Regions from separate parts of the Arthrobacter sp. YA7-1 genome, predicted to be linked through region 1. Evidence: riboswitches for the same ligand, from Rfam matches in the RefSeq annotation. Region 1 holds a riboswitch; each other region holds the start of a gene.
The links. Region 1 has a riboswitch for S-adenosylmethionine ahead of OIT41_RS18240 (DUF1737 domain-containing protein). Riboswitches for the same ligand answer to the same signal wherever they lie in the genome.
Positions count from the first base shown of each region.

Region 2: it holds a riboswitch for S-adenosylmethionine, as region 1 does, so the genes downstream of both, OIT41_RS04665 (hypothetical protein) here and OIT41_RS18240 (DUF1737 domain-containing protein) in region 1, are expected to answer to the same signal.
Region 3: it holds a riboswitch for S-adenosylmethionine, as region 1 does, so the genes downstream of both, metX (homoserine O-acetyltransferase MetX) here and OIT41_RS18240 (DUF1737 domain-containing protein) in region 1, are expected to answer to the same signal.
Region 4: it holds a riboswitch for S-adenosylmethionine, as region 1 does, so the genes downstream of both, OIT41_RS13470 (aminotransferase class V-fold PLP-dependent enzyme) here and OIT41_RS18240 (DUF1737 domain-containing protein) in region 1, are expected to answer to the same signal.

Region 1 covers NZ_CP110114.1:3,901,972-3,908,953, reverse strand. Annotated here, with positions in the region: gene OIT41_RS18260 (UDP-N-acetylglucosamine 1-carboxyvinyltransferase) at 1-657, shown strand, start outside; gene OIT41_RS18255 (glutamate--cysteine ligase) at 762-2,006, shown strand; gene OIT41_RS18250 (O-succinylhomoserine sulfhydrylase) at 2,003-3,211, opposite strand; gene OIT41_RS18245 (rhodanese-like domain-containing protein) at 3,212-3,622, opposite strand; gene OIT41_RS18240 (DUF1737 domain-containing protein) at 3,619-3,876, opposite strand; SAM riboswitch class IV at 3,887-3,999, opposite strand; gene OIT41_RS18235 (hypothetical protein) at 4,114-4,473, opposite strand; gene OIT41_RS18230 (Lrp/AsnC family transcriptional regulator) at 4,529-4,960, shown strand; gene OIT41_RS18225 (ornithine cyclodeaminase) at 5,121-6,152, shown strand; gene OIT41_RS18220 (cupin domain-containing protein) at 6,305-6,859, opposite strand.
Region 2 covers NZ_CP110114.1:985,539-992,520, reverse strand. Annotated here, with positions in the region: gene OIT41_RS04680 (ammonium transporter) at 1-389, opposite strand, end outside; gene OIT41_RS04675 (helix-turn-helix domain-containing protein) at 671-1,246, opposite strand; gene OIT41_RS04670 (sodium:solute symporter) at 1,550-3,082, shown strand; SAM riboswitch class IV at 3,168-3,287, shown strand; gene OIT41_RS04665 (hypothetical protein) at 3,302-3,622, shown strand; gene OIT41_RS04660 (hypothetical protein) at 3,660-3,848, opposite strand; gene OIT41_RS04655 (VIT1/CCC1 transporter family protein) at 4,116-5,294, shown strand; gene OIT41_RS04650 (matrixin family metalloprotease) at 5,398-6,258, shown strand; gene OIT41_RS04645 (polysaccharide deacetylase family protein) at 6,690-6,982, opposite strand, start outside.
Region 3 covers NZ_CP110114.1:1,406,407-1,413,388, reverse strand. Annotated here, with positions in the region: gene OIT41_RS06560 (DMT family transporter) at 1-82, opposite strand, end outside; gene OIT41_RS06555 (RNA-binding S4 domain-containing protein) at 116-346, shown strand; gene OIT41_RS06550 (alpha/beta hydrolase) at 423-1,076, opposite strand; gene OIT41_RS06545 (SGNH/GDSL hydrolase family protein) at 1,146-1,985, shown strand; gene OIT41_RS06540 (hypothetical protein) at 2,050-2,466, shown strand; gene metX (homoserine O-acetyltransferase MetX) at 2,485-3,606, opposite strand; SAM riboswitch class IV at 3,620-3,735, opposite strand; gene OIT41_RS06530 (bifunctional o-acetylhomoserine/o-acetylserine sulfhydrylase) at 3,896-5,212, opposite strand; gene OIT41_RS06525 (VOC family protein) at 5,459-6,097, shown strand; gene OIT41_RS06520 (CPBP family intramembrane glutamic endopeptidase) at 6,219-6,982, opposite strand, start outside.
Region 4 covers NZ_CP110114.1:2,871,373-2,878,354, reverse strand. Annotated here, with positions in the region: gene OIT41_RS13500 (helix-turn-helix domain-containing protein) at 1-86, opposite strand, end outside; gene OIT41_RS13495 (hypothetical protein) at 167-307, opposite strand; gene OIT41_RS13490 (hypothetical protein) at 428-802, opposite strand; gene OIT41_RS13485 (MFS transporter) at 905-2,350, shown strand; gene OIT41_RS13480 (metal-dependent transcriptional regulator) at 2,383-3,096, opposite strand; gene OIT41_RS13475 (class I SAM-dependent methyltransferase) at 3,126-3,902, opposite strand; gene OIT41_RS13470 (aminotransferase class V-fold PLP-dependent enzyme) at 3,953-5,377, opposite strand; SAM riboswitch class IV at 5,413-5,525, opposite strand; gene hisN (histidinol-phosphatase) at 5,685-6,497, opposite strand; gene rsgA (ribosome small subunit-dependent GTPase A) at 6,557-6,982, opposite strand, start outside.

The sequences.
Region 1 (6,982 bases):
ATCACGGGCCGTCCGGCGATCGACGTCGACATCGAGTACTTCCCGTCGGAAGACCCCATTGAAGCCATGAGCCTGATCACGGCGGGCATCGTGACCAACTCGGAAGTCACCATTTGCAGAGTCCCCATCGAGTTCATGGAGATCGAACTGGCCACGCTTGAGCAGATGGGCCAGCAACTCGACATCTCGGGGGAGTATTTCGCGCGCAACGGGCGGACCCGCTTGGTTGATGTCACCACCAAGCCATCGCGATTGCGTGCGCCGGAGGACAAGATCCACCCCATGCCCTTCCCCGGGCTCAACATCGACAACTTGCCGTTCTTCGCGGTCATCGCCGGCAATGCCGAGGGCCAGACCATGATCCACGACTGGGTCTACGAGAACCGGGCGATCTACTTGACCGAGCTCAACAAGCTCGGCGCCCAGGTCCAACTCCTCGATCCCCACCGCATCTATGTCAATGGCCCCACCAAGTGGCGTGGTGCCGAAGTCGGATGCCCTCCGGCCCTCCGGCCCGCAGCTTGCCTGCTGTTGGCCATGCTGGCGGCCCGCGGCACGTCCGAGTTGCGCAACATCTACGTGATTGAGCGCGGCTACGAGGACCTGGCCGAGCGGCTCAACACCATCGGCGCGAAGATCGAGTACTTCCAGGACTGACGGCGTCGGATTCTGCACGATCATGTGATCCAGCAGAATCCTTCAGCGGCGCCCCCAAAATCTCGATCTGTCTCCGCAAGGCTGCCATGGCGCACAATTGTTCCGTGCGCACTTTTGGTGTGGAAGAGGAATTGCTGATCGTCGATCCCGTGACCGGCGAGCCGCTCGCGCTTGCCGACGCGCTCCTCGCTGGCGCTGCCGATGACGGGCCCGCCCACGACGGCCCCGAACCTGGACCCACCCTTGACGAGGTCGACGGCCCCGATACCGGCCTAAGCCACGAACTCAAACTTGAGCAGATCGAAACCCAGACCCGGCCATGCCGCAGCTATGCCGAGCTCTTACACCAGATCCGCAGGGGCCGGGGCCTCGCGAGTCACGCCGCCCGGCGCCACGGCGCGCGGATCGCCGCGTTGGCCACGTCGCCCGTGGATGCCGCGTTGCACACCACTCCGGATCCCCGGTATGCCATCATGCTCGAACGCTTCGGCATCACCGCACACGAACAGCTCACGTGCGGATTCCACGTCCACACCTCGATCGAGTCTCCCGAGGAGGGCGTGATGGTCCTGGACCGCATCCGGGACAAGCTCGCCGTCTTCACCGCGATGAGCGCCAACTCCCCCTACTGGCGGGGGCTGGCCACGGGCTTTGAAAGCTATCGGACGCAAGCATGGAACCGCTGGCCTTCGTCGGGGCCGTCAGCCATCTTCGGATCCCTTGCCTCCTACCGGCGGGTTGTCCGGAGGCTCATCGAAACGGGAGTGTTGCTGGACGAGGGGATGGTCTACTTCGACGCCAGGCTGTCCCGGCACGTTCCCACGGTGGAGGTCCGGGTGGCCGATGTCTGCCTCCGGGCCGAGGATGCGGCGCTCATCGCCGTCCTTGTCAGGGCCCTGGTTGAGACGTCTGTTCGTGAATACCATGCCGGAATAGAGCCGGCGGCCGTGCCCACGGCGCTTCTGCGGATGGCGTCCTGGCAGGCAAGCAACTTCGGCCTGCGCACCGAGCTGCTGGACTTCGGGACCTTCCGCCCTGAGCCCGCCGCGGACGTTGTCTGGTCCTTGGTGGAGTATCTGGAACCTGTGCTCGCCGAACAGGGCGAATTCGACTTGGTCCAAACCGGCGTGGCAGCCATCCTGGGCCGTGGCAATGGCGCCATCGAGCAGCGTGGTGTTGCCGAACGCTGGAGCGGCAGCAACGGGGGCGCGCCCGACGCCGCCGGGCTGGCCGCCGTCGTCGAGCACGCTGTTCAGATCACGATGCGCTCAGAGCGGGACGAGAGCGACACCAAGCCGCAGCCCGTCCTCACCTGGGTGCGCCAAGACTGGCGCGAAGCGCCGGGCTAGACCTGCTTGAGGGCCCGCTCGAGGTCCCCGATGAGGTCGTCCACATCCTCCAGCCCCACCGAAAGCCGCACGACGCCGTCGCTCAGGCCAATGGCTGCGCGGCCTTCCGGACCCATGGCGCGATGCGTGGTGGTGGCGGGGTGCGTGATGAGGGACTTGGAGTCGCCCAGGTTGTTCGAGATGTCGATGACGGCGAGCCCGTCCAGCAGCGCGAAGGCGGCCTCCTTCGCTGATCGCCCCGCGGAGGGGAGCAGCTCGAAAGTGAGCACCGTTCCGCCGGCCTTCATTTGCTTCGCGGCGAGCTCGTGCTGCGGGTGCGACTTCAGCAGCGGGTACTTGACCCAGCTGATGGCCGGTTGTGCCTCAAGCCATTCGGCGATCCGCAACGCAGATGCCGAGGAGTGGTTGACCCGCAGGGCCATCGTCTCCAGGCCTTTGGTCAGGACCCAGGCGTTGAACGCGGAAAGGGACGGCCCGGTGTGCCGCATGAGTTGCTTGACCGGCCCGTCGATGAACTCCTTGGTGCCCAGGATCGCGCCGCCCAGGACCCGTCCTTGGCCGTCGATGTGCTTGGTGCCGGAGTAGACAATCACGTCTGCGCCGAGATCGCCGCAGCGCTGCAGCAAGGGGGTGGCGAAGACGTTGTCGACGACGACCGTGGCGCCCGCCGCGTGGGCAAGCTCGCTCACCGCGGCAATGTCCACGATTTCCTGCATGGGGTTCGACGGCGACTCGAAGAACACCGCCGTTGTCGGCTCGGACAACGCGGCACGCCATTGGTCGAGGTCCGGCCCGTCGACGAAGACGGTCTCGACCCCCCAGCGCGGCAGGATCTCGTTGAGGATCACGAAGCAGGAACCGAAGAGCGAGCGGGCGGCAACCACGCGGTCACCAGCCGCCAGCAACGCACCGAGGGCGGTGAAGACAGCTGACATGCCCGACGCCGTCGCGAAGCACGCTTCGGTGCCCTCAAGCAGGCGGAGGCGCTCCTGGAAGGTGGCGACCGAAGGGTTGCCGTAACGGGAGTAGACGAAGCGTTCGTCCTCGCCTGTGAAGGCACGCTCGGCAGCCGCGGCGGACTGGTAGACGAAACCGGAGTTCAAGAAGACGGCTTCGGACGTTTCCTGGAAGTTGGTACGGTCAAGACCGCCGCGGACTGCCTGGGTGTCAGGGCTCCAGCTGGCGGCGTCAGGATTGAAAGTCACTTAGATATTCCCCAGGTTCGTCGGAAGTCCACGGTTTTTCCAGCCATTCACGGTTCGCTCGCCGTAGCGGTCCGGTTCGCCCTCAAAGCCCTCGAGGACGTTGTAGGCGGTGTATCCGGCCTGGGTTGCGGCGATCGCGGCCGCGATGGAGCGCTGGCCGGAGCGGCAGAGGAAGACGAGTTCCGTGCCGTCCCCCTCGGGAGCCTGTTGTGTCAGCTGTTCGATGAAGCGGGTGTTGGGGATGCCGCCGGCCAGGTTCCACTGGATGAACAAGGGATCGTTTTCGGTGGCTTTGGTGTCCGGGATCCCGATGTGTGCCCACTCGCCTTCGGTGCGGACGTCCACCAAGATGGCGCCCTGCTCGAGCTTGGCCCAGGCGTCGTGCGGGCTGAGGTCGCCTGCGTAGCTCATGCGTGGCCCTCGCCGTCGAACTCTTCATCAAGCTGATCCACCGCATTGGCGACGGCGGCATCCGCGCTCGCGATCGCCGCGGGCAGGACGATGGCTTGTGCCACAATCACGTCCTTGCCGTTGAAAGTCGCGGCCGGGCTGCCGTGCAACACGTATCCCTCTGCGAGGGCGGTGGAGATCCGCTCGCAGAATTCCTTGGTGTCAGGGCCCGTGATGAGACGGTAGGAGAGTTTTTCCTCGGTGGGTTCAGGCATTGGTGCTCCTCAGTCACGCTTGCAGTTCGAAAGTGTCGATACGCCGAGTAGTCACCTGAGGCACCCCGCCGGAGAGAGGGTTGCCGACCAGCAAGTCAGGGCTTCGCGCTGGTGCTCATTACTCAAGAAGAAAAATAACACCCACGACGGCGGCCCGCATCACCGGCCGTCGTCATGTTCCGTAACCGGGGGGCGGCCGGTGGGGAGCCGGCGGGTGGGGCCACGCTGGCGCGGACCCTAGGCTTCGGTTTCTGTAGGCAGCGGGTCCAGGCTTGCCTGGACCCGGGGTGAAACGGCATCAAAGCGCGATGCTACTCCTGTGGGGGAGTGATGAAACGTGGAACCTTGATGCTTCCGGATTTCCAGCAACTCGTGCACGGATATCCCGGTGGCCGTGGCGAGTGCGTGCAGCGAGAGGCTGTTGTGATGAGCCAGGGCAAAAACCACGCCAGACAGCGCTTCGAAACCTTCTGTCTCGTAGATTTCCTTTATCAAGTTGGACATGCCGTTCGCATCATCGATTGATCCCGCTGACGCACCGGTTGCCATGGCCGTCAGCGACCACGCAGCAGAGTCGGGGCTGATGTAGATGCTCATGTCGATACCCTACGGACTCAGGCCCACTTGGGGAATGGGCGATACGTTTATCTTTATGGCAGCACTCACCGACCTTGACCGCCAGCTCCTCTCCGCCCTCAGGGAGGACGGCCGGGCATCTGTCGCGAGCCTCGCGCGCCAGCTGGGCGTCGCCAGGGCCACCGTGAACAGCCGGCTCGAGCGCCTGGTCTCCTCCGGAACGATCGTTGGCTTCACCGCGAGGGTGCGCGACGAAGTCGATCCACTTGCGATCCGGGCTATTGCGCTCATTGCCGTGGAAGGAAGGTCGGCCGACAGGGTCATTCGCCAGCTGAGGGGGCTCCCCGAGATTTGGGCACTGCACACCACGAATGGCGGCTGGGACCTCGTGGCTGAGCTGCGCACGGAAAGCCTCAGCGACTTTGACCAAGTGCTGGGCAGGATCCGCGGGATCGAGGGGATCGTCAATAGCGAGACAAGCCTGCTGCTCAGCTCCGTCCTGCGGTAGCCGGTTGCTTGGCGGCGACAAACCTCATGAGCATTATGTTCGAAAGGACTCGTCATTTTGTGCATTTTTTCAATGAAAAGTACATACTTTGGCAATTGCGGATGCATATCGCCGCTCCGTAGCCTCATAGCAACAATGCTCATGAGGGAAAGGAGCGCACATGACGCGCTTTGTCGATGTCCGCAATATGGTCCGCTGGACGGCCGGGCGAGGCCCGGAAACCATCATTTCGGAGATGATTCAGTACTTGGAAGACGACTTCCGGCGATGGGAATCTTTTGACAAGACCCCGCGGGTGGCGAGTCACACCGCGTTTGGCGTCATCGAGCTGATGCCCACCAGTGACCAGGAAACATACGGCTTCAAGTACGTCAATGGACACCCTTCGAATCCAGCGCGCGGCTTCCAGACTGTGACAGCCTTCGGTGTCCTGTCCGATGTCCATAACGGCTACCCGACGTTCCTCGCGGAGATGACAGTGCTGACGGCGCTGCGGACGGCGGCCACGTCCGGCATGGTCGCCAAGAAACTTGCGCGCCCCGATGCACGGGTCATGGCGATGATCGGAACCGGAACCCAGTCGGAGTTCCAAGCGCTGGCCTTCCGGGCAGCCCTGGGCATCAACACTGTCAGGATCTGGGACACTGATCCGGCTGCGATGGAGAAGTTCGTCAGGAACATGGCTCCCCTCGGCTTCGACATCACCATCGCGGGCTCGGCGGCCCACGCAGTGGAAGACGCCGACGTCATCACCACGTGCACCGCGGACAAGGCCAACGCCACCATCCTGACTGCAGACCAGGTTTCTCCGGGCGTTCACATCAACGCGATCGGCGGCGATTGCCCAGGAAAGACCGAACTCGACGCTGCCATCCTGGACCTCGGCGACGTCTTTGTGGAATACGATCCCCAGACGCGGATTGAAGGCGAGATCCAGCAAATGTCCGCCGATTTTCCCGTCACCGAGTTCTGGCAAGTCCTTGGCGGTCATGCGCCGGGCCGGACCTCCAGGCACCAGATCACGGTATTCGATTCCGTGGGCTTCGCGATCGAGGACTTTTCCGCCTTGCGGTATCTCCGCGACGCCGTCGAGGGTTCGGAATTCTTCGAGGAGATCGACCTCGTCGCGAACCCCGACGACCCCAAGGACCTCTTCGGCTTGGTGCGCGCGCTCTCTCCGGTCGGATCCTGAGAAGCCCAACTGACTCGCATTTGTTGTCGTTTAGGGCGCTCTAAACGACAACAACTGCGAGTCAGTTGGGGAGGGAGAAGCCTGGTGCGCCGGCCCCAGAACCGGCGCACCAGACGTTTTTCCCGGCCAGACTGCCAGCCCGGCAGCCCGGGCTATTCCGCCGCCAGTCGCAGGATCAGCTCAGCATGCCCGGGGAACCTCATGACGAGCGACTCGATGTCCCGTGCCGTTGGTTTCGCGGAGTCAGACCTCTCGTATCCGGGTGAGACGCTGCAGCTGACCAAGGCGAACCCTGGACCGGCCAACTCGGCACCGAACCAGGTGGAGCCCGGGGCAACTCCTTGCAGCGTCTCGCCTGCCTCCGGATCCGGCCCTAACACGGTCTCGGTATAGCCAAAGTCCTGGTGTCCAAGCTCCCGGGAGAAGACGTGCAGCCTGATGGGCGTCCCCAGGTGGAAGAACCACAATTCGTCCTGCTTCAGGGCGTGCAACTGGAGGACTTCTCCTGATTGCAGCAAGTACCAGTTGGAACTGTAGAGCGGATGATCGACGCCGAAGCGCGGAGGCAGCGCCGATCCCGCGATGTCCTCGTTGCTCACGAGCGCCGGCGCGAACCAGCCGCCCACGAGAGCGGGGGACATGTCCAGCCGTTTGATCCAGTCCTCGGCGGCGGCAATCACGTGACCGGATCCTTCAGTGAGAAGCATGCCGGGAGGCCGATGGTCTTGTTGGGATCCTGGGGTCCGGGCGTGGGAAAACCGTGATTGAAATTCCAGGACGAAGAAACTGCGCTCATCATGATGCCCTCCATCAACTGTGCTGATTCCACG
Region 2 (6,982 bases), 1.3 Mb from region 1:
AGCGCGACCGTGATGATGGCGAACGTCGCTTGGAATCCTATGAAGACCATGTCCGGCAGCCCGGGGGCTTTTCCGCCGATAACGCCGGCCAGGCCACTGAGTCCGAAGTTCGCGAAGGGGTCTCCGATGAAGCCGCCCATCGTATCCGGGCCGAACGCGAGTCCGTAGCCCCACAGGGCCCAGACCACCGCGACCACGCCGATGGCGCCGAAGCTCATCATCATGATGTTGAGGACGGATTTCATCCTGACGAGCCCGCCGTAGAAGAACGCCAAACCTGGCGTCATGAGAAGGACGAGGGCGGAAGCTGCAAGCATCCAGGCTGTTGCGCCGGGATCGAGGGTCTGGGGGTTCACATCCAGCCCTACGCTGAAGAATACTGGGTTCATTTCGGGAGCCTTCCTGCATATACGGCGCTCCATGGCGCCCGCACGGCGAGACCATTTTTAAAACGAACAGGTCCTGGTACCCCACGGGATACCGACCTTGACGAGTTGCCTTGACTCGAAGGTACAGTCGCCCTGTTTCAGCATTCGGCACGGATCATTTCAGGCACGTAACACCCAAGGCCCTAGCGTTAAATCCTGAAGTCAGTCACGTTTCAGGCGTGTTACACACCGCGTGTCGCAACGCCGCGTATCGCAAAGCCTCGTGTCGCAAGCCGCCGGCGTCAGCGGCTGGCTGCCGGCACCAGGATCCAGAGCACCTCAACGGGCTCGTCCGTGGGGTTGACCCAGGTGTGGGGTTCGCGGCCCGGGAAGGACAGCGTGTCTCCCTCTTCGAGCTCGTACTCCTCGTTGGTGAGGATCAAGGTGATGCGGCCCTTGACGACGTGCAGGACGTCGACATCGCAATCGACGGCGTAAAGCTCGGCCTCTCCCCGGCCCCGGGGCTCGATCGAGGCCTGCAGGATCTGCAATCGCCGTTCGGAGCGCGCCGTCAGGAGACGCTCCACGATGCCCTGGCCGCCGAGCGAAATCCGTGGTCCGTCGTCGCGCCGGGTCAGATGCGTCTCCGGTGCGGCGAAAAGGTCTCCGATGGACACCGAAAGAACCTGGCAAAGCGTCACGAGGGAAGCGACCGACGGCGATGTCAGGTCACGCTCCACACGGCTCAGGAACCCTTTGGTCAGGCCGGTGGCGTCGGCAACCTGCTCGATGGTGAGCCGCTGCGATTGGCGGGCGGCACGGATTCTGGAACCGATGGCAACAGGGACGTTGCTCGGTTCAACGGGGAGAGCCTTCATTCACGAACCTTTCAGGCCGTTTATGCGGCCCTGTCATTGCAGCAATAGTAGCCGGATCGCCGGCGTGGCAGGGCCTTTGGCTAGCTGGAGGAGTGCCGATGCGTCCGCTGGGCGAGACGGCATCTTGACTGTTACTCGCATCACTACGTATCCTCATAGGCAACAAGTGTTGTTTGTGAGGCATACATCACAGACTACTCTCCCCAATCACCAGCGCAGAGACCTTCCGCAACCCCGCACGAAACCCCGCGGACCGGCGTCGGAATCCCCCAGAGCTCTGCGCATCACTTTCAGGAGCCAACCGTGGACTCTTCGTTCATCAATATTGCGATCGTGGTGGTGTATTTGCTCGCCATGCTGGCCTTCGGCTGGTGGGGCAAGTCGCGCACCAAGAACAACAGCGACTTCCTGGTGGCAGGGCGCCGCCTCGGTCCGATGCTCTACACCGGTACCATGGCCGCCGTCGTCCTCGGTGGCGCATCGACGGTTGGCGGCGTCGGCCTCGGCTACAAGTTCGGCGTTTCCGGCATGTGGCTGGTGGTCGCGATCGGTTCGGGTGTCCTCCTCCTGAGCCTGCTGTTCGCCGGCACCATCCAGCGGTTGAAGATCTACACGGTTTCCCAGATGCTGAGCCTGCGTTACGGCCAGCGTGCCACGCAGACCTCCGGCATCGTCATGCTGGCCTACACCCTCATGCTGTGCGCCACGTCCACGGGCGCCTACGCCACCATCTTCGTTGTCCTCTTCGGCTGGGAGCGCTGGCTCGCCATCGCCGTCGGCGGCGCCATCGTCCTGGTCTACTCCACCATCGGCGGCATGTGGTCCATCACCCTCGCCGACCAGGTGCAGTTCATCATCAAGACCGTGGGCATCTTCTTCCTCATGCTCCCGTTCGTCCTCAACGCGGCAGGCGGTTTCGAAGGCATCCGTGCCCGTGTTGACGCCAGCTTCTTCCAGTTGGACGGCATCGGGGCTCAGACCATCATCACGTACTTCGTGGTCTACACCCTTGGCCTGCTGATCGGCCAGGACATCTGGCAGCGCGTCTTCACCGCCAAGACCCCCAAGGTGGCCCGATGGGGCGGCGCCACCGCCGGCATCTACTGCGTCCTGTACGGCGTGGCCGGCGCCCTGATCGGCCTGGCTGCCCGGGTGGCCCTGCCGAACATCGATGTCAAGGCCCTTGGCAAGGACGTCGTCTACGCCGAGGTAGCCACGCACATCCTGCCGATCGGCATCGGCGGCCTTGTCATGGCCGCAGCAGTCGCCGCCATGATGTCCACAGCGTCCGGAGCCCTCATCGCCGCGGCCACCGTTGCCCGCGCCGACGTGGTCCCGTTCGTGGCCAGCTGGTTCGGCAAGACGATCAACACCAACGACACCGAAAATCCCGAGCATGACGTCAAGGCCAACCGCTACTGGGTCCTTGGCCTGGGCATCGTTGCAGTGTTGATCTCCATGGCGGCGCAAGACGTCGTGGTGGCCCTGACCATCGCCTACGACATCCTGGTAGGTGGCCTGCTGGTTGCCATCCTGGGCGGCTTGGTCTGGAAGCGCGGCACGGGTATTGCCGCAGCCTGGTCCATGGCAGTCGGGTCTGTACTGACCCTTGCCTTGCTGATCGCCTACGCCACGGGAATCATCCCCAGCGAAGACGGCGTCTACGCAAACGATCCGATCTACTGGGGCCTCGGCGCCTCGTTCGCCGTCTATTTCGTGGTCTCCCTCCTCACGCCGCCCACCGAGCCGGCCGTCCGCGAAGCCTGGGAACGCCGCGTTGCCGGAACGGCCGCGGAGGAACTCCCGCTGGAGGCCCACCCGGTGGCCACCCACTAGGTTTCACAAAACCAGGTACGACGGCGGCGCCGCGCTTTCTCCTTCGAGAGGTGCGGCGCCGCCGTCGCATGTACAGTAGGAACAGCTTCAAGAGATGTGGCGCCAAGCTCCGACTTGCCACACGCCAACCCCATGTTCACGGGTGGTTCGGATGAAGAAGCGGCCCGGTTCGGACCAGAGACAACCGAACGGGCAAGAGCAACTCCATAGGAGAAGGCCATGCCTTTCGAAAACGGCGCCACCGCCACAGCCGACCGCACTATCCAGTCCAGCGCCCTCTTCTTGCCCCGCCCCCGTCGGGTGGACGAGTTCGTCCGGGTGATTCCCGGCGTCGACCTCTCCCAAGGCTCCATCACGTTCGTGGTGGACGGAAACCTGGAACGCTATTGGCATCATGAGCCGCGGCTCATCACCGAAGCACTCTCAAAAGCGGTTCAGCCCGCCCGCTGGTTCCCGGCCACACGGAAACTTACGCTCACGGTTGCGGCAACCGGGCACCGTGCGGGCGTGCAGAAGCACTTCATCCTGAGCGCGTTCTAGCAAGCGCTTTTTAGCGGCCAAGTTCAGCGAGTCGGCGCTATTCGATCTCTTCGGCCTCTCGGTGTTCCTCGGCGTCGAGCGGGACCACCCGTTCGTCGTCGTCCAGGACCTCGGATTCTTCCTCCCAGTCCTCGTCCACCTCCAGGTCTTCGCTGTAGTCATAGGCGGGATCGGCCTCGACCGTGGGACGGTCCGGGTGGCGGGCGTGGGTCTCGGTGCTGTCCATGGTGCAACCTCCGTTCGACGTGCCGCTGAGCCCATCGCACAGGCACGTGAGGCAGCCGATCCAACGCCACCCCGCCAATTCGTGGACCCTGTCCATCCATCCCAGCACTGCCCCCTGCGGCGGTCAAGGCCTCCGGCGAGCCTCCCGGTTTTTGAGGCGCGCCTAAAAAGTCCAGTGAGGATTGCCAGCCGAAAAACCGCGGAAATTGGCGATAAAGTGGAGCTGCAATGAGGCGATGAAGCCCGCCCCAGCAACCCAGGAGTCCCGGTGCACCCCCGCACAAAACCCTCGCATTCAGACAACTCGCATCCAGACAATCCGCAGGACTCAAGCAGTCCCTCCCAAGACGCAGCAGCCCCCAAGACTCCCCCGTCGTCGTCGGACATCAAGCGCTGGCGGCAGTACTTGGCCGACGAACGTGCCGAAGCCGCCGTGTACCGCCAACTGGCTCAGCGACGCGACGGCGAGGAGCGCGATATCCTTTTGGCCCTCGCAGAGGCCGAGGGCCGCCATGAGGCACACTGGCTCAAGCTCCTCGGCCAACACGCCGGCATGCCGAAGGCGGCCTCCGTTCGGAGCCAAATGCTCGGCTTCCTGGCCCGGAATTTCGGATCGGTGTTCGTGCTGGCCCTCGCCCAACGGGCTGAAGGACGCTCGCCGTACGCGAAGGATCCGGCAGCAACCCGCGCCATGGCGGCTGACGAACAGATCCACGAAGAAGTAGTCCGCGGCCTGGCGACCCGCGGCCGCAACAGGTTGTCCGGTACCTTCCGCGCTGCCGTCTTCGGCGCCAACGATGGCCTGGTCAGCAACCTTTCCCTCGTGATGGGCATGGCGGCCACCGGAGTTCCCGCAACCGTGGTCCTGTTCAGCGGCATCGCCGGACTGCTGGCGGGCGCACTGTCCATGGGAGCGGGCGAGTATGTCTCTGTCCGCTCCCAGCTCGAGCTCCTCAAGGCCACCCGCCCCACCCAGGCCACGCTGACCGCAGCCCCGGCCCTGGACATCGAGCACAATGAGCTGGTGCTGGTGTACCTAGCCAGGGGCATGTCCCGCGAATCCGCCGAACACCGGGCCGCCGAGCGCATGGGCCTCTACAGCTGCGACTGCGATCCAAGCCTTTCGCTCCACCCCGAAGTGGAAGAAACCGTCAATGAGCACGAGGCCGTTGGCTCCGCATGGGGCGCCGCGATCTCGAGCTTCTGCTTCTTCGCTTCGGGCGCCATCGTGCCCATCCTGCCGTTCATCTTCGGCATGACGGGCTTCTCGGCACTTGCCGTGGCCGGTACGCTGGTGGGCATCGCGCTTCTGTCGACGGGCGCCGTCGTCGGCTTGCTGTCCGGAACCTCGCCGCTGACCCGTGGTCTCCGGCAGCTCGCCATCGGACTCGGTGCGGCTGCGGCCACGTATGGGCTGGGCCTCGTCTTCGGCGCTGTCATCGGTTAGCAGCGCCGGCCCGCCAGGGCGGCGGGATCAAGGATTTGGGGGAGACTTGCATTCAAACTACGGGTACGACGGCGGCCCGCGGCCCAAGCGCGCCAGTACCGCGCTGGCGCTGTTCCGAAACTTGATGGTGGTGGCGGCGGTTGCTGCCGTGGCCGTGCTTGTCAGTGGCTTCCTTCGCGGCGATCCCGGCTTCACAGGGCTCCTTCCCAAGCTGGCTCCTTCTGTCCAGGCCACGGCAAGCAGCCCCGGGCCGGCGGCCTCCGGGCAGGGGCCACAAAAAGCCGCCCGGGCGCCGGATACCCCGCCCCCTGGCCTGGAAGAAGCCGGGCACCCGCTCGGCTCCCCTGCAAAACCTGCCGTGGCCAGCAGTTCCTACAAGTTTCTGGCCACCAACGCCGACGGCACGCCCGTGGGTTACTCCCCGTGCCGGCCATTGCACTATGTGGTCAACGCAGCCCTTGCCCCGGCGGGATCCGAGGGGCTCATCGCCGACGCGATCGCCAAGATCGCTGCCGCCACGGGCCTGACTTTCGTTGACGACGGCACCAGCAAGGAAATCCCCTCCGAGAAGCGCAAGCCATACCAGCCCGCGCTCTACGGAGATCGTTGGGCTCCCCTGCTGATTTCCTGGACCACTCCCGAGGCGGCTCCGGCGTTGACTGGATCCGTCATCGGCACCGGCGGCAGCACCATGTACAGCTTCGGCACGGGACCCAAGAGCTACGTCACGGGAAGCCTCGACCTGGACGCCCCGCAAATCACGGAACTACTTGATGTCCCCGGCGGCGCCCATTACGTCTCCGCGGTGATCCAACACGAACTGGGCCATGTGGTGGGGCTTGACCACGTCGATGATCCAATCCAGCTCATGTACCCGGAGATCGGCGCCCCGGATGGCCTAGCGGCCGGAGACCTGAACGGACTCTACAAACTCCACACCGCCCCGTGCCGGACGGACTTGTGACCCCGGCCCACCCTTGCGGGACATGCCCCCTGTTCAGCCTCAGCAGTGGACATAGCACTACTATGTCCACTGCTCGAGGCCAGCGCTGAGCATGCTCAACGGACTCTCGGCATTATGCCCACTGCTCGAAGCCAAGGCTGCGCATGCCCAACGGACTCTCGGCATTATGCCCACTGCTTGTGGCCACGGCTGCGCATGCTCCAGGTGTCCAATGCTCCCACCCAAGGCTGAGCCTGCTCCGGACCTGAGCCGCGGGCGACATGCTCACCCTTCAGAGCCGCCCCCTCGCGGGACATGCCCCCTGTTCAGCTCGAGCAGTGGACATGGAACTGCTATGTCCACTGTTCGAAGCAAAGGCGGAGCATGCTCAACAGCCTCCAGAGGTTATGTCCACTGTTCGAGGCCAAGGCAGAGCATGCTCAACAGCTGAGCTATCTCGGGATGGCTTCCAGCAGCCGCGCGGGCTTGAAGCTGGCTCCTGCGCCCGGGTATGAGGGCACCTCAATGCGGGCGTGGCGGTGGATCTCGTTGACGGTGGTCTTGGTGTGTTCAGCGATCCGTTCCAAAGTGGTCACCCACATCCCGTCCATGGCCTTGACCCGTTCGATCAGCTGCTCCAAAGCAACGGCTTTGGATGGTCGACCGGAGATGAACGGGTGGTTGGTCAGGACGAAGCAACTGCCTTGGGCGTGGTGGGCTTCGGCTTCCAGGGTCCACATTTCGA
Region 3 (6,982 bases), 1.7 Mb from region 1:
CCACGGCAAGGAGCAGCCCGGTGAGCAAGGGCAGGGGCGTACGGGAGGGACTTCCAGGCAAGGTGCGGGACGACTGCGGCATTTTCACCACCCTACTTCAGGCATCATTGCTTGTATGAGCAACCCGGAAATCGAAGAAATCCCCATCCGCGACGACATGATCCGGCTCGGCCAGCTCCTGAAGCTCGCCAACCTCGTGGAGGATGGCGTGGAAGCCACGGAACTCATCAAGAACGGCCTGGTCAAAGTCAACGGCGAGATCGATGATCGGCGCGGCCGCCAACTCCATGTGGGCGATACCGTGACCGTCAACGGTCAGACGGTGCGGATCACCACAGAGTCCTAGCAACGCGGGGTCACTTACGGCCCATTGCGCGCCTCGTCATGGGCCGCAAGTGACCCCGCGTTGTTGTCAGATGGAGTCAGACGGACGCGAGGACCTTGTGCTCCAGGAATTCGCCAACGTGCCCGATTTCCTGCTGGTTGATGCCGTGCCACATGCCCGTGTAGAGCACCTTGGTAAGGTCCGTGTGCTTTCGGGCCCAATCCATGGTGTATTCGATCTTGTCCGGGGTGATGACAGGGTCCTGCTGGTCGCGTCCCCAGAAGAGCGGCACGGATCCGTCCAGCTCGGCGTCACGGAACGCGGGGTCCTCACCGGCGTCGACGGCGAACCCTGAAAGCCCGACGACGGCGGCAAAGTCCGCCGGGCGGTGCCGGAGCAGCGAGGTGGCCATGGCCATGCCCATGGAAAACCCGAGGAGCGTCACTGAACTGTGGTTGGACTTCAACGAATCCAGCCAGGAAAACACATACTCCGCGGCGTCCTTGACGGCGTCGAGGGAGTAGTCGATGGACGCCGTGAGGGGGAACCACGTGAAGCCCGGACCTGTGGCGATCGGCGCGCGGAGCGAGGCCACGACGAAGTCCCGGGGCAACAGGCCGGCCAGGCTGAAGAGGTCCTGCTCGTTGGATCCGTAACCGTGCAGAAGGACCAGCAACGGCTTTCCAGCCCGCTCTTCCTCTTCGTGGGACCACAAAACGACCGGGGCAGGAAAGGCGGAAGCTTGACTCATGGGACTATTCTTGCAGTTACCGATGAGTAACAAGCTACGGGCGCGTAGCGACGCAGCAAGAGGCAGGATATGGACGTGAGTGACACTGATTCCACGGTGGCAAAGTCGGACGAGCGGATTCATCCGTGGACCCGCTACGTGGCGCTAGGTGATTCCTTTACCGAAGGCATCGGCGACCCCGAGCCCAACAACCCCGGAGCACATCGCGGCTGGGCCGACCGCGTCGCCGAGGAACTGAGCCGGGGACACCGCGACTTCGCCTACGCCAACCTCGCCATCCGCGGGCGCTTGCTGCAGCAAATCCTCGACGAACAACTTGGCCCGTGCATGGACCTCAAGCCGGATCTCGTGAGCATCTCCGCAGGCGGCAACGACCTCATCCGTCCCGGCGGCGATCCCGACGCCCTGGCCGAAAAACTCGATGCCGCAGTGCAGACCCTGAGTTCCGACGGCGCCACGGTGGTTCTCTTCAACGGTCCGGACACCGCGTCATCGGTCCTCGGCCGGATCCGCGGCAAGGTGGCCATCTACAACGAAAACCTCCGCACCGTGGCCGCCCGCCACGATGCCGTGGTGGCTGACATGTGGTCCTTGAGGCAGCTTTCCAACTCCCAGATGTGGGACGAAGACCGCCTCCATTTCTCGCCGCTCGGCCATCACACCATCGCCGCGATGGTCCTCGACTCACTGAATGTGCCGCACAACCTTGAACCGCTCTACCCCAAGCCGCTCCCCCAGCGCAGTTGGCGCCAAGCCAGGTCTGGCGACCTGGTCTGGGCACGCGAATATTTTGTCCCGTGGGTCATCCGCCGGATCAGGCACCGCTCCTCCGGTGACGGGATCCTGCCGAAACGCCCGACGCCGGGACCCGTCTTCGGTCCTGCTGACACCTTCCTGCCCGGGAGCTGAACGAACCGCGAGGTTAGTCACAGGGAGCGGGGCTAAGCTGGTGAAAGACAGGGAGGCCTCCGCCGTGAACAATTTGATCTTCTGGATCATCGTCTGCTCTTGGCTGATTCCCATGGGGATCCGCATGTACAACCGGTCGCGCCAGCGCAGGATCTTCCCTCCGCAGAATTACCCCGGGCAGCCCTATCCTCCGCAGAATTACCCTGGGCAGCCCTATCCTCCGCAGCACAACCCCGTCGGATACCCGGAGCAACCCCCGGTGGTCATCCCGGATGAGCCGCAACCCCCGATGGCGACGCCCGCGCGGCAGGCCGTTCCGCCGTCGTCGGCTACTCCGCAAGCGAGCGGCGCTCCCCAGCCGAACAGCGCGCCCCAAGGCTACCGTGCACGGAAACTGGCCGAGCTGGACCAGGAGTACAGCGACGGGAAAATCGCCATGGAGGATTACATGAAGCTCCGCCAGGAGATCATGAACGGCTGATTCAGCCGAAGAGGCGCGCTAGCCGAAGAATGCCTCGCGCAGTTGGGGGCCGAGCTGGCCGATCTCGGTGAGGAAACCGTCGTGCCCGATCGGCGCCTCGATGACATGAACCGGGACCTCTCCGGGCAAGGCCTTGGCAAGCTCGCGGGATTGCTCCGGGAAATAGAGCCGGTCCGAGTCCACCGAGGCCACGAAGAACGTCGCCGTGGCCACGGACAACGCGTCCTCCAACGAGCCCCGGCCGCGCGTGATGTCGTGGCTCATGAGCGCTTCGGTAATGGCGATGTAGCTATTGGCGTCGAAGCGCTGGACCAGCTTGCTCCCCTGGTGGTCCAGGTAGCTCTCCACTTGGTAGCGGCCCCGGTCCCCCAACGCGGCAGCCTGGAGGGGTGCCTCGCCGCCCTGGGCGTTCCGGCCGAAGCGGAAGTCCAGCTCGTCTGCCGAGCGATAGGTGATGTGGGCAATCCGCCGGGCAAGGGCCAGACCCGCTTCGGGGGCGGCCTGTCCGTAGTAGTCTCCGCCGTTGAAGTCGGCGTCCTGCCGGATGGCGAGCGTCTGGGCCTGTGCGAACGCGATCTGCTCGGCGGTGCTGTACGCCCCGATGGAGATCACGGCGCATCGCTTGACGCGGTCCGGATAGCCGACGGCCCATTCCAGTGCACGGGCACCGCCCATGGACCCGCCCACGACGGTGTGCCAGCTGTGGATCCCCAAGGCGTCGGCCAGCCTGGCCTCGGCCACCGTGCTGTCCCGCAGGGTCACGAGCGGGAAGCGGGAGCCCCACGGCTTGCCGTCAGGAGCGCTCGACGACGGCCCCGTGCTGCCGTAGCAGCCCCCCACAATGTTGACGGAGACCACGAAGTAGCGGTCCGTGTCGATGGTGGCGCCGGGACCCACAAGCTGCTCCCACCAGCCGTCTTCGTCGCTCTCGCCACGGGCCACATGGGTGCTGCCGGTCAATGCATGTTCCACGAGGACAGCGTTGGTAGCGTCTGCGTTGAGCCGCCCCCACGTCTCGTACGCAAGGACGACGTCCGGGAGGGAACCTCCGGCCTCCAGCTCGAGTCCGCCCACGGAAACATACTTGAGGGTTCCGTCCTGGGTACCGGAAAGGGGTATGGCTGTTGCAGCAATTGTCATTCGTTGACACCTCACATCGCGCTTGCCCGCCGCCAACACAGCGAAGGGCCAGGTCTTCACCCGGGGCACCCCACCGCGAATGGAGGGTTGCCGGCCAGCAAGCCGGGGCTGTCGCTGGCACTCATGACCTATAGGAAGAGTCTAGGAAAACCGGACCCCTTCTGACGAAGATTATGACATCTTTGTGACACTTGGCCGCGTTTTGTTCACGAAGGGGTGGCTGGGAAGGCTGGCCGGCGAAGATTCATCTTGCGTCGCCGGCCAGCCTCGTACGCCCTCCGGGCCCGTGCTAGGCGCTCTTGGCTGCCCGGAATCCCGACTCGAGGTCCGCGAGGATGTCGTCGATGTGCTCGATTCCGACGGACAGCCGCACCAGGCCAGGGGTCACTCCCGCAACGGCCTGCTGTTCCGGCGTCAGCTGGCTGTGCGTCGTCGACGCCGGGTGGATGACCAAGGACCGGACGTCGCCGATGTTGGCCACGTGCGAATGCAGTTCCAGGGCGTCCACGAAGCGCTTGCCCGCCTCGACCCCGCCGTTGATGGTGAAGGACACCACGGCGCCGGTGCCCCTGGGGCCGTACTTCCGGCCCCGTTCGAACCACGGGCTGGAAGGCAGCCCCGCGTACGCCACCGATTCGACGTCGTCGCGCCCTTCGAGCCATTGCGCCACCTTGGTGGCGTTGTCCACGTGGCGCTCCACCCGCAGGCTGAGGGTTTCGATTCCCTGGGAGATCAGGAAAGCGTTGAACGGGGAAACCGCCGAGCCGAGGTCGCGCAGGAGCTGGACCCGGGCTTTGAGGATGTAGGAGAGGTTCGCGCCGAGGGCCCCGTCCTTGCCGAGGTCGCGGGCATAGACCAGGCCGTTGTAGCTGGGGTCCGGGGTGTTGAAGCCGGGGAACCGCTCAGGGTCCTTGCCGAAATCGAAGTTGCCGGAGTCCACGATGACACCGGCAATGGCGGAGCCGTGCCCGCCCAGGTACTTGGTGGCCGAATGCACCACGATGTCCGCTCCCCACTCGATGGGCCGGATCAGGTAGGGCGTGGCGAGGGTGTTGTCCACGACGAGCGGGACTCCCGCCTCGTGCGCGATGCGGGAGACACCCTCGATGTCCAAGACGTCCTGCCGGGGGTTGGAGACGACTTCGGCGAAGAACAGCTTGGTGTTTGGCTGCACCGCGTCCCGCCAGTGGTCCAGGTTGTCCGGATCCTCGACGAAGGTGACCGAGATGCCGAATTTCTTCAGTGTATGGGCCAGCAGGTTGTACGTGCCGCCGTAGAGGCTCGGGCTGGCGACCACGTGGTCACCGGCCTCGGCCACGTTGAGGATGGCGAAGGTTTCCGCGGCCTGGCCGGAGCTCAGCAGGAGCGCAGCCAAGCCACCCTCCAAGCTCGCTATGCGCTGCTCCACGGCATCCTGCGTGGGGTTGCCGATCCGGGTGTAGATGGGCGCCAGTTCGGCCAGTGCAAAACGGTTGGCCGCGCTTTCCGCGCTGGGAAAGACGAACGAGGTGGTCTGGTAGATGGGGAGGGCGCGGGCGCCGGTGGCGGCGTCCGGCTCCTGGCCAGCGTGGATTTGGCGCGTTTCGAATGACCATCCTTGGGACATGCGGACTCCTGGTTGTCTGGGCTCTTGCCGTGCGTCAGCCTGCCGGGCCGAAGGGTTCAGCATGCCGGCGAGCGGTTGCCGCCAGTCTAGGGAGGGTATTGCGGGCTCCGGAAGCTTTGTGACGAACGCAGAAGTTTTCTGTCCCGGTGCGTCCTGAAGTGACCCTGAGCGGCCTTTTCGATACATCCCACCTTGGTTAGGCTTGACTTAGCTGAGAGCTCCATCACAAAGTGCCAAGATGAAGCCATGCGCATGGATCACGTCTCTTACGCTTGTGAACGAGATGGCCTGTTGGCCACCACCGAGCGGATTTCCGCAGCATTGGGAGTGGACGCGGTCCGGGGCGGAGTGCATCCGCGCTTTGGTACCCGGAACATGATCATTCCCCTTGCTGACCACAAATACCTGGAAGTTGTCGAGGTCCTGGACCACCCGGCCTCCGACAAGGCACCTTTTGGACAAGCTGTCCGTGCACGCTCCGCCGCAGGAGGTGGGTGGATGGGCTGGTGCGTCGCTGTGGACGACCTGAGCCCGTTCGAGCAGCGGCTCGGACGCGCCGCCGTCCCGGGCAACCGCAAGTTCCCGGATGGCCGGGAACTCGTCTGGTCGCAGATCGGCATCCTGGGACTCATCGCCGATCCCCAGGTTCCCTACCTGCTCCGCTGGGAGGGCGACCCCGCACTTCACCCGTCGCTCGTTTACCCAAGCGACGTCAAGATGTCCAGCCTCACCATTGCCGGCTCCGCGGAGCGCGTCACCGAGTGGCTTGGTGAACCCGTGGAGAAGCCCCTCGAGGACGTCGCAGTCCAATGGATGGCTCCGCACGGGACGCCGGGAATCATGTCAGTAACGTTCGAAACCGCCAACGGAGCCGTCACGATCTGACGGACCATCCCGTCACGATCTGACGGATCAACGGGCAAGGAAGCCCGGAAAAGCTTCGGCCGCCATGTGCGGGTGCCAATGACGTCACCCAGCAATGGCGGCCGAAACCTTTTAACGCGCGCTAGCCCAGGCCAATGGCCTTGCCGAAGACGCTGAAGCCGACGAAGGCCACGATGTCCAGGAGCGCGTGGGCCACCACGAGCGGCATGACCCGTTTGGTCCTGGTGTAGATCCATCCGAACACGAGGCCCATGACGGCGTTGCCGATGAACGGCCCGAAGCCTTGGTACAGGTGGTAGCTGCCGCGCAGGAGCGCGCTGAGCACGATCGCCAACGGAGTGCTCCATCCGAACTTCCCGAACCGGTCCAGGAGATAGCCCACCACGATCACTTCTTCGACGATGGCGTGCCGCACGGCGGAGAGGACGAGCACCGGCACGGTCCACCAGTAGGAGTCCAGGCCGCTGGGGATGATCGCCGTCGTGATCCCGAGGGCGCGGCCAACAGCATAGAGGCCCAGCGACGGGATTCCGATGAGTGCGAACAGGCCAAGTCCTTGCAGCGCGTCGCGGCCCGGGCGGGCGAAGTTGAAGCCCAGCCGGGTGAACCCCGAGGGACTCTCGGCGGTTTGGCGGTGCAAGGACAGGAAGTAGAACACCAACACCACCGGGACCAGCGCGAACGCGATGTCCAGCAGCTGGTAGGTGAGATCGAAGTACTCGCGCGTGCTCTGCGAACGGTTGAGGGTAGACGTCGCATGGGCCAAAGGTCCCTGGGTCATCTTGTCCAACAGCTGCACTACGGAGTACACCGCCGATTGGCCCAGGGACAGTCCAAGGACAATCAGCACTTCGGCGCGCAAACGGCGCGTTGAGGCTAGGAGCA
Region 4 (6,982 bases), 1.0 Mb from region 1:
GCAACGGACTTCGCGCCCCAACCGGTCTCAAACAACGCTACCGCGGCCGCGCGCTGCTCCTCGGACAACGAACTGCTTTTTAACATGAAACTGCTCCCCGTAAGTCAGAACTGAATTCTCAGTCCAACTTTCGGGGAGCAGTTCACAATGGCTCCGGCTTTTTTTGCTACTTCTTCCTCATCCTCAAGTGGGCCACCGGATCGGCAGCGGCGTCGGATTCGTGCTTGGCACGCTTCACTGCCCGTTTCTCCTTGATGGACTTCATACTCTTCTTCGCCTCGTGCTGGTGCGGCGCTTTGTCAGGCATGTCATGCTCCCTAACTACGGGTCTTCCGTGAAGATCCTGCAAAGAGGGTCCTGAAGGGCCCTCTCTTTGTAAGCTACGCCTGTTTCAGGCGAAATCAACCGGCCCCCAAACGCCCAGTATTTAGGCTTCGGACGCCGGAACGTCAACGATACCCACGAACCGGGAGCCGATTCCCTCGTACTCGCTCCGGACCTCTCCAGGCAGGATTCCGGGAACCTCGCTGTTCCGGTGGTGGCCACAGAAGACGTAGGTGAACTCGGGCCACCATTTCTTGGGACGCGCGGCCTCGGTGTAGCCGCACACCACGCAGCTGAGGTGCACCCACACGGGACGCTTGCCGGTACGGTTGGCGCGGGATTGGACGAGCCATGGCGGTGGATTGTCTTGCAGCTCCCTCAGCTCGGCTTGTGAAAGCCTGGAGGGGATGCCGTGGCGTTGGGCCATTTCCATCGGGATATCAAGGGCCAGTGCGGCGTCACGTCTGCTAATCACCATTCAACGATACGGGACTTTCGCCGTTGCAGAACTGCGGCAGAACCGCCGCAGGACCGGGCAGGAATCCGGACGGCAAAGGACAAGCAGGCGTAGGCTGTGCTCATGACCGACGCAGCGGCCCTGCTGCCAAGCACCCCGCTTCAAAAGCGGGTCCTTGTTGTGGCTATTGTGGCTTCCTTCATCGCCATTTTGGATGGCTTCGTGGTGAACCTCGCGCTCCCCGCGATCGGCCGCGAACTGGGTGGCGGCCTCGTTATCCAGCAATGGGTGGTGGATGCCTACCTGCTGACCCTGGGCGCGCTGATCCTGGTGGCCGGATCCCTGTCCGACCACTTCGGCCGCGCCCGCATCCTGGAATGGGGACTCGCCGGCTTCACCCTTACCTCCGTCACGTGCGGCCTCGCCTGGAACGGCGAGGTGCTGGTGGTTTCGCGGGCCCTCCAGGGGATTGCCGGGGCCTTGCTCGTCCCGAGTTCGCTTGCCATGATCGTTACGTTCTTCTCCGGGCCCGCGCAGTCCAAGGCAATCGGCCAATGGTCCGGTTGGACCAGCGCGGCCGCCATCGTCGCTCCGCTGATCGGCGGCGCATCGGTCGATCTGCTGTCCTGGCGCGTAATCTTCTTCATCAATGTGATTCCTGCCGTTGCAGTCTGGCCGATCCTCGCCGGGCTGCGGAAGTCCGATGCCGCCGTGGACAGGAGCAAGAAGATCGACTACCTCGGCGCGTTCCTGGCCATGGTGGGCCTGGGCGGTCCGGTCTACGCCTTCATCGAACAGGGGCGCATGGGCTGGAGTAACATGGTCGTCTGGATGCCGCTCGCCCTCGGGGCCGTAGGGTTGGCCCTCTTCCTGGTCCACGAAGCCAGGACCCCGGAACCGATGCTTCCCCTGCGGCTCTTCGGCATCCGCAATTTCGGCTGGGGAAACATCGCCACGCTCGCCATTTACGGTGCCCTGTCATTGGGCTTCTTCGCCGTAGGCATCTACTTGCAGCAAGTGGGAGGGATGAAAGCCACCACCGCGGGCATCGCGTTGCTTCCCGCGACTGTCCTCCTGATGCTCACGGCTTCATTCTTCGGGGGACTGGCGGGCAAGTACGGTCCGCGGTGGTTCATGACGGCCGGTCCGTTCATCTGCGGGGTCGGGTTCCTCATGACCTTGGCCGTCCAGGAGCCCTTGAACTACTGGACCCAAGTGTTGCCCGGGCAGATCGTCTTCGGGATCGGCCTCAGCACCTTGGTGGCGCCCCTGACCGCGGCCATCCTCGGCGCGGTACCGACTCAAGAGGCGGGGATCGGTTCCGCTGTGAACAACGCCGTTGCCCGGATCGCAGGCTTGATCTGCATCGCGTTTGCCGGGCTCATCATCGGTCCTGTCTTCAGCCGCCAAGGCCTCATGAATGCCGTGGTGGTCACCGCCTCGCTGTTCTTCCTCGGCGCGGTGGCATCCGCCGTCGGGATCCGGAACCCGGTGGTGGGCGCGGCGGTAGTGGACTCGTCGCAAGGTCCAGCCCCCGACGACGGCGGGACGGCTGCCCAGCGCGCCTGAACAGTGCGCTCCAAGACGCTGTGACGGTTCCGTCAGCTTTCCGCGAGGACGCAGCCTTCGTGTTCGACGTCGGTGGCCACCCAGAGCGCGGAAGCGACCTCGTCCGCGAGATCGTAATCGCGGCTTCCCGGGCCCTTCCCGATCCGGACCACCAGCGCACCGCCGAACGGCTTGCGGCCAATCACCTCGATGCTGGCGTCGAGGTCGATTTCCTCGGCTGAAAGGTAGCGCAACAGCTCAGGGTTTTCGTCGCTGATCCGGGTGATCTTGCCGGAATGGCCGTCGTCGAGCTCGATCATCCGGTGCGCGTGCGGCAGGCTCACCGAACCGTCCGCGGCGGGGATGGGGTCACCATGGGGATCGCGTCCCGGGTTGCCCAATTTGGCGGCCATGCGATCGATGAAGGTGTCCGAGACAGCGTGCTCGAGCATTTCGGCCTCGTCATGGACTTCATCCCAGCTGTAGCCCAACTCCCTCACCAGGTAGGTTTCGATCAGGCGGTGCCGGCGGACCATGCCCAGGGCAAGATGCATTCCTTGGGGGGTCAAAGTGATGGCGCTGTACGGCTGGTGGTCCACCAGGCCTTGGTCCTTGAGCTTGCGGACCATCTCCGAGACGGAGGAGTTGGCGACACCGAGCCGCTGCGCGAGCTGTGAGGACGTGATGGGTTTGTCCTGCCACTCCGTAAAGGAGTAGATGACCTTGACGTAGTCCTCGATGGAGGAGGAGGGCGCACTGGTCTTCACGGTTCCAAGCCTATCGTGTGCCGGCGGCATCAGGCTTTGCGCGCCCGCCAGCTCTGCGTGAGATAGGGCAGGGGGATGACCTTGTCCTCTGCATGGCCCAGATGTTCGAAGAGATACCACCGGAGATTGCCCATGACCTTCGCCCGGGTGGCATCGTTCGCCCTGAGATAATAGCTGCGCGACTTCACGAGTTCGAGGATGTCTGCCGGAGCCAAGGGATCCTCCCAGCGCGTGACGTGGTTTTCGAGGCCGGTGAACTCGGGGCCCACCACTGGCCGGAAGTCCGGTTTGTGGACATCGCCGGCATGCATGATGCGGGACAGGCGATGGACCCAGGGCACCGAAGTGTCCAATTGGTTCCAGATCAAGCCGATGACGCCGTGGGGTCGAAGGATCCGGGCGATCTCAGTGCTCGCGGCGAGCGGATCGCACCAGTGCCAGGCTTGGGCAACGCTGACGACGTCGAATGCTGAGTCCGCCAGCCCGGTTGCCTCTGCCGTGCCCTCCAGGGCGATCACCTGTGGATACGCTTTGCGCAGTTGGGTGAGCATGTCCGTGGAGGGGTCCACTGCCGACACCGCCAGCCCCCGCTCGACGAGCAGCGAGGTGAACTTTCCGGTGCCGGCGCCGATGTCTGCCGCGTCCCGAGCCCCCTCCGGCAGCAGCCAGTCGGCTGAATCCGCCGGGTAGCCCGGTCGGACCCGCTCATAGTGTTCTCCGCCGTCCTGGAAACTCCGACCGAGTTCGAGTCGGCGTTCCTCATAAAGCTTGGGGCCGGCTGAGGTGCCTTTGGGTCGCGGGGCCACGCGGGGACTCCTTCGTAGGACAGGAAAAATACCCTACGAATCTATCGCAATCAGTCGGTGCTGCAGGGTGCGGCGCCTGCGGTCCCGGGAGTATTGGGAGCCCACTCCGGGTAGCTGCGGTGATCGTTCGCGGGCACCCAACGGCCGGCATCCACCACGTAGTCCCAGCCGAGGCCGTTGCTTTTGAGGGCCTGGATGCCCGCGATGAGCCGGGTGGCGTCTTCCAAACGCGACCCCACGCCGAAGCTGGCTCGCAGCGATCCGGAGGGAAGGCCAAGGCGCTTGAGCAGGGGGTGGGCGCAAAAGCGTCCGTCCCGCAGGCCGATGCCGTGCTCGGCCGCGAGATAGGCCGCGACGAGTCCGGCGTCGTAGCCCTGGAGCGAGAAGTTCACGACGCCGATCGTGTCCTGGGGATCCGTGTCGCTGAAGATCTGGTGCACGGTCACGCCGTCGATTTGCTTGAGGCCCTCGACCAGGTGCGAGCGGATGGCGGCCTCGTGGGCGTGCCATTCTTCGTGGTCGAGGCTGGCAATGACCTGTGTGGCCCGGGCCAGGGTGGCCGCGCCGAGCACGTTCGGAGAGCCCCCTTCGTGCCTTGCCGGCCCCGTGGCCCAGCTGACGGAATCAAGGCGTGCCTCGCGGACGGCGCCGCCTCCTGCCAGGTGCGGTGTGCCGGCGTCGAGCCAGTCGGGGCGCCCCACCAGGACGCCGGCACCGAACGGTGCATAGAGCTTGTGCCCCGAGAAGACCAGGTAGTCCACCTCCGCGGCGGCGATATCGATCCGGCGATGAGGGGCGAGTTGCGCCGCGTCCACCACGATCCGCGCCCCGAATTCGTGGGCCAAGGCTGCGAGGTCCTTGATGGGCAGGATCTCGCCGGTCACGTTCGACGCGCCGGTGACCGCCAGAAGGCTGACGCCACCCTGGGAGAGTGCCGTGCGGACAGCGGCAACAGTCTCGGACAATGTTCCGGCGGCAACGATGCTGCGATGGGGGACACCTTGCCATGGGAGCAGATTGGCGTGGTGCTCGATGTCCAGGTACAGGACTTCGCCGGTATGCCTTCCGTCCTCAACCGGCAAGCAACCCGCCAGCAGGTTGAGGGAATCGGTGGTGTTGCGCGTGAAAATGACGGAATCGTCCGGCCTGCCGCCAACGAAGTCACGGACGATGTTACGGGCGTTCTCGTAGACCGAGGTGCTGATTTGCGAGGCATAGCCGGCGCCGCGGTGGACGCTCGCATAGTACGGCAGGATTTCGTTGAGGTATGCGGAGACCACGGTCAGTGCAGGCGCGGAAGCGCCGTAGTCGAGGTTTGCGTAGCGGATCTGGCCGCCCTGGATCAAGGGCGCCTGCAGCTCCGCTCCAGTGACGGCGGCCAATGGGCGCGATGCCGGAGTCCGGGACTCACCGTGCCGCTGCGCAGGATCATGGTGCTGCGAAAGAGCCGTGGAAGAAATTGTGGCTGTGCTCATGGGACCTCACTCAAGAGGGACCCCTGCGTGCAGGGGGTCCGCGCTTGCCGCATCCGTTCCGGACCGGCCCGGTCGTCACCCGGGGCACCCCGCCGCGATGGAGGGTTGCCGGCCAGCAAACCGGGGTTTCGCGCTGGCACTCGTGACCTGTAAAGAGATTAGGACACCGGCAAGGCCGGTTCCAATGTGACCGCGATTGTTAAGCGGATTGTTACACCGCCCGAAAAATGTGCCTTCCGCCGAAGAAAAAGCAGCGGACGCCCCGGAAAGGGGGCGTCCGCCGTCGTTTGTTCAGTGAATGGGCGGATTAGAGGAGGTCGTCGAGTTCGGGGTTGAGCCTCTTGAGGACCTCGGAGTGCAGGATCGAGTTAGTGGCGACGGCGTTTCCGCCGAAGGGGCCATCCGCGCCATCCAGGGACGTGAAGCGTCCGCCGGCCTCGGTCACGATCGGCACCAAGGCGGCCATGTCGTAGACCTGGAGTTCCGGTTCGGCGGCGATGTCCACGGCGCCCTCGGCCACGAGGCAGTAGGACCAGAAATCCCCGTACGCACGGCTGCGCCAGACATCGTTCTCGAGGCCCAGGAAGTTGTCCAGCTTCCCGTGCTGCTTCCACTCGGAAAGCTCGGAGTAGGAGAGCGAGGCGTCTTCGAGCCGGGACACGTTGGAAACTTTCAAGCGGGTGGCCGCGGCCAGCGACCGGCCCATGTAGGCGCCCGAGCCCTTGGCCGCCCACCAACGCTTGCCGAGCGCCGGAGCGCTCACGAGCCCCACCACTACCTCGCCCTCGTCCACGAGGGCGATCAGCGTTGCCCAGACGGGTACGCCACGCACGAAGTTCTTGGTCCCGTCGATGGGATCGATGATCCAACGCCTCGAGCCGTGGCCCGTGCTGCCGAATTCCTCCCCGAGGACGGCGTCACGGGGGCGGGAACGGGAAAGCTGCCCGCGGATCGCTTCCTCGGCGGCTTTGTCGGCATCGGTGACTGGGCTCAGGTCGGGTTTGGTCTCCACCTGAAGGTCCAGCGCCTTGAACCGCTCCATTGTCAGGGAATCGACGGAGTCGGCCAAGACATGTGCCAGCCGCAGGTCGTCGTTGTAGCTCGAATCGGGTTGGGTCATGGTTCCAAACTACCGTCTCTTCGCCGGTGAGCCGGGGAGGTAGGACGGCAGCGGCGCAGTTAGTTGACTGTACCCAGTTCCTTGGTTTCCTGTGCTTCCATGCGCGGGTCCGCGCCGAGGAGCCGGCGCAACGATGCCAAACGGGCCGGGCCCGACTCGCCAGCGTGGCCATCGGCGACCCACGAATCCAGCCCGCACCGAACAGCGTTGGCATCGTGCTTGCAGCCCCGCTCGCACATTTCGGTCCCGGGTTCGAGGTCCGGGAAGGCATGCAGGATGCGGTCCGGGTTCACGTGGGCGAGGCCGAAGGAACGGATGCCGGGCGTATCGATGATCCAGCTTCCGCCGGGGGCGTCGCTGAGCTTCAGGGCAAGGGCAGACGACGAGGTGTGCCGTCCGCGCCCCGTCACCGCGTTGACCCCGCCGGTGGCGCGCTCGGCACCGGTCAGGGCATTCACCATGGTGGATTTCCCGACGCCGGAATG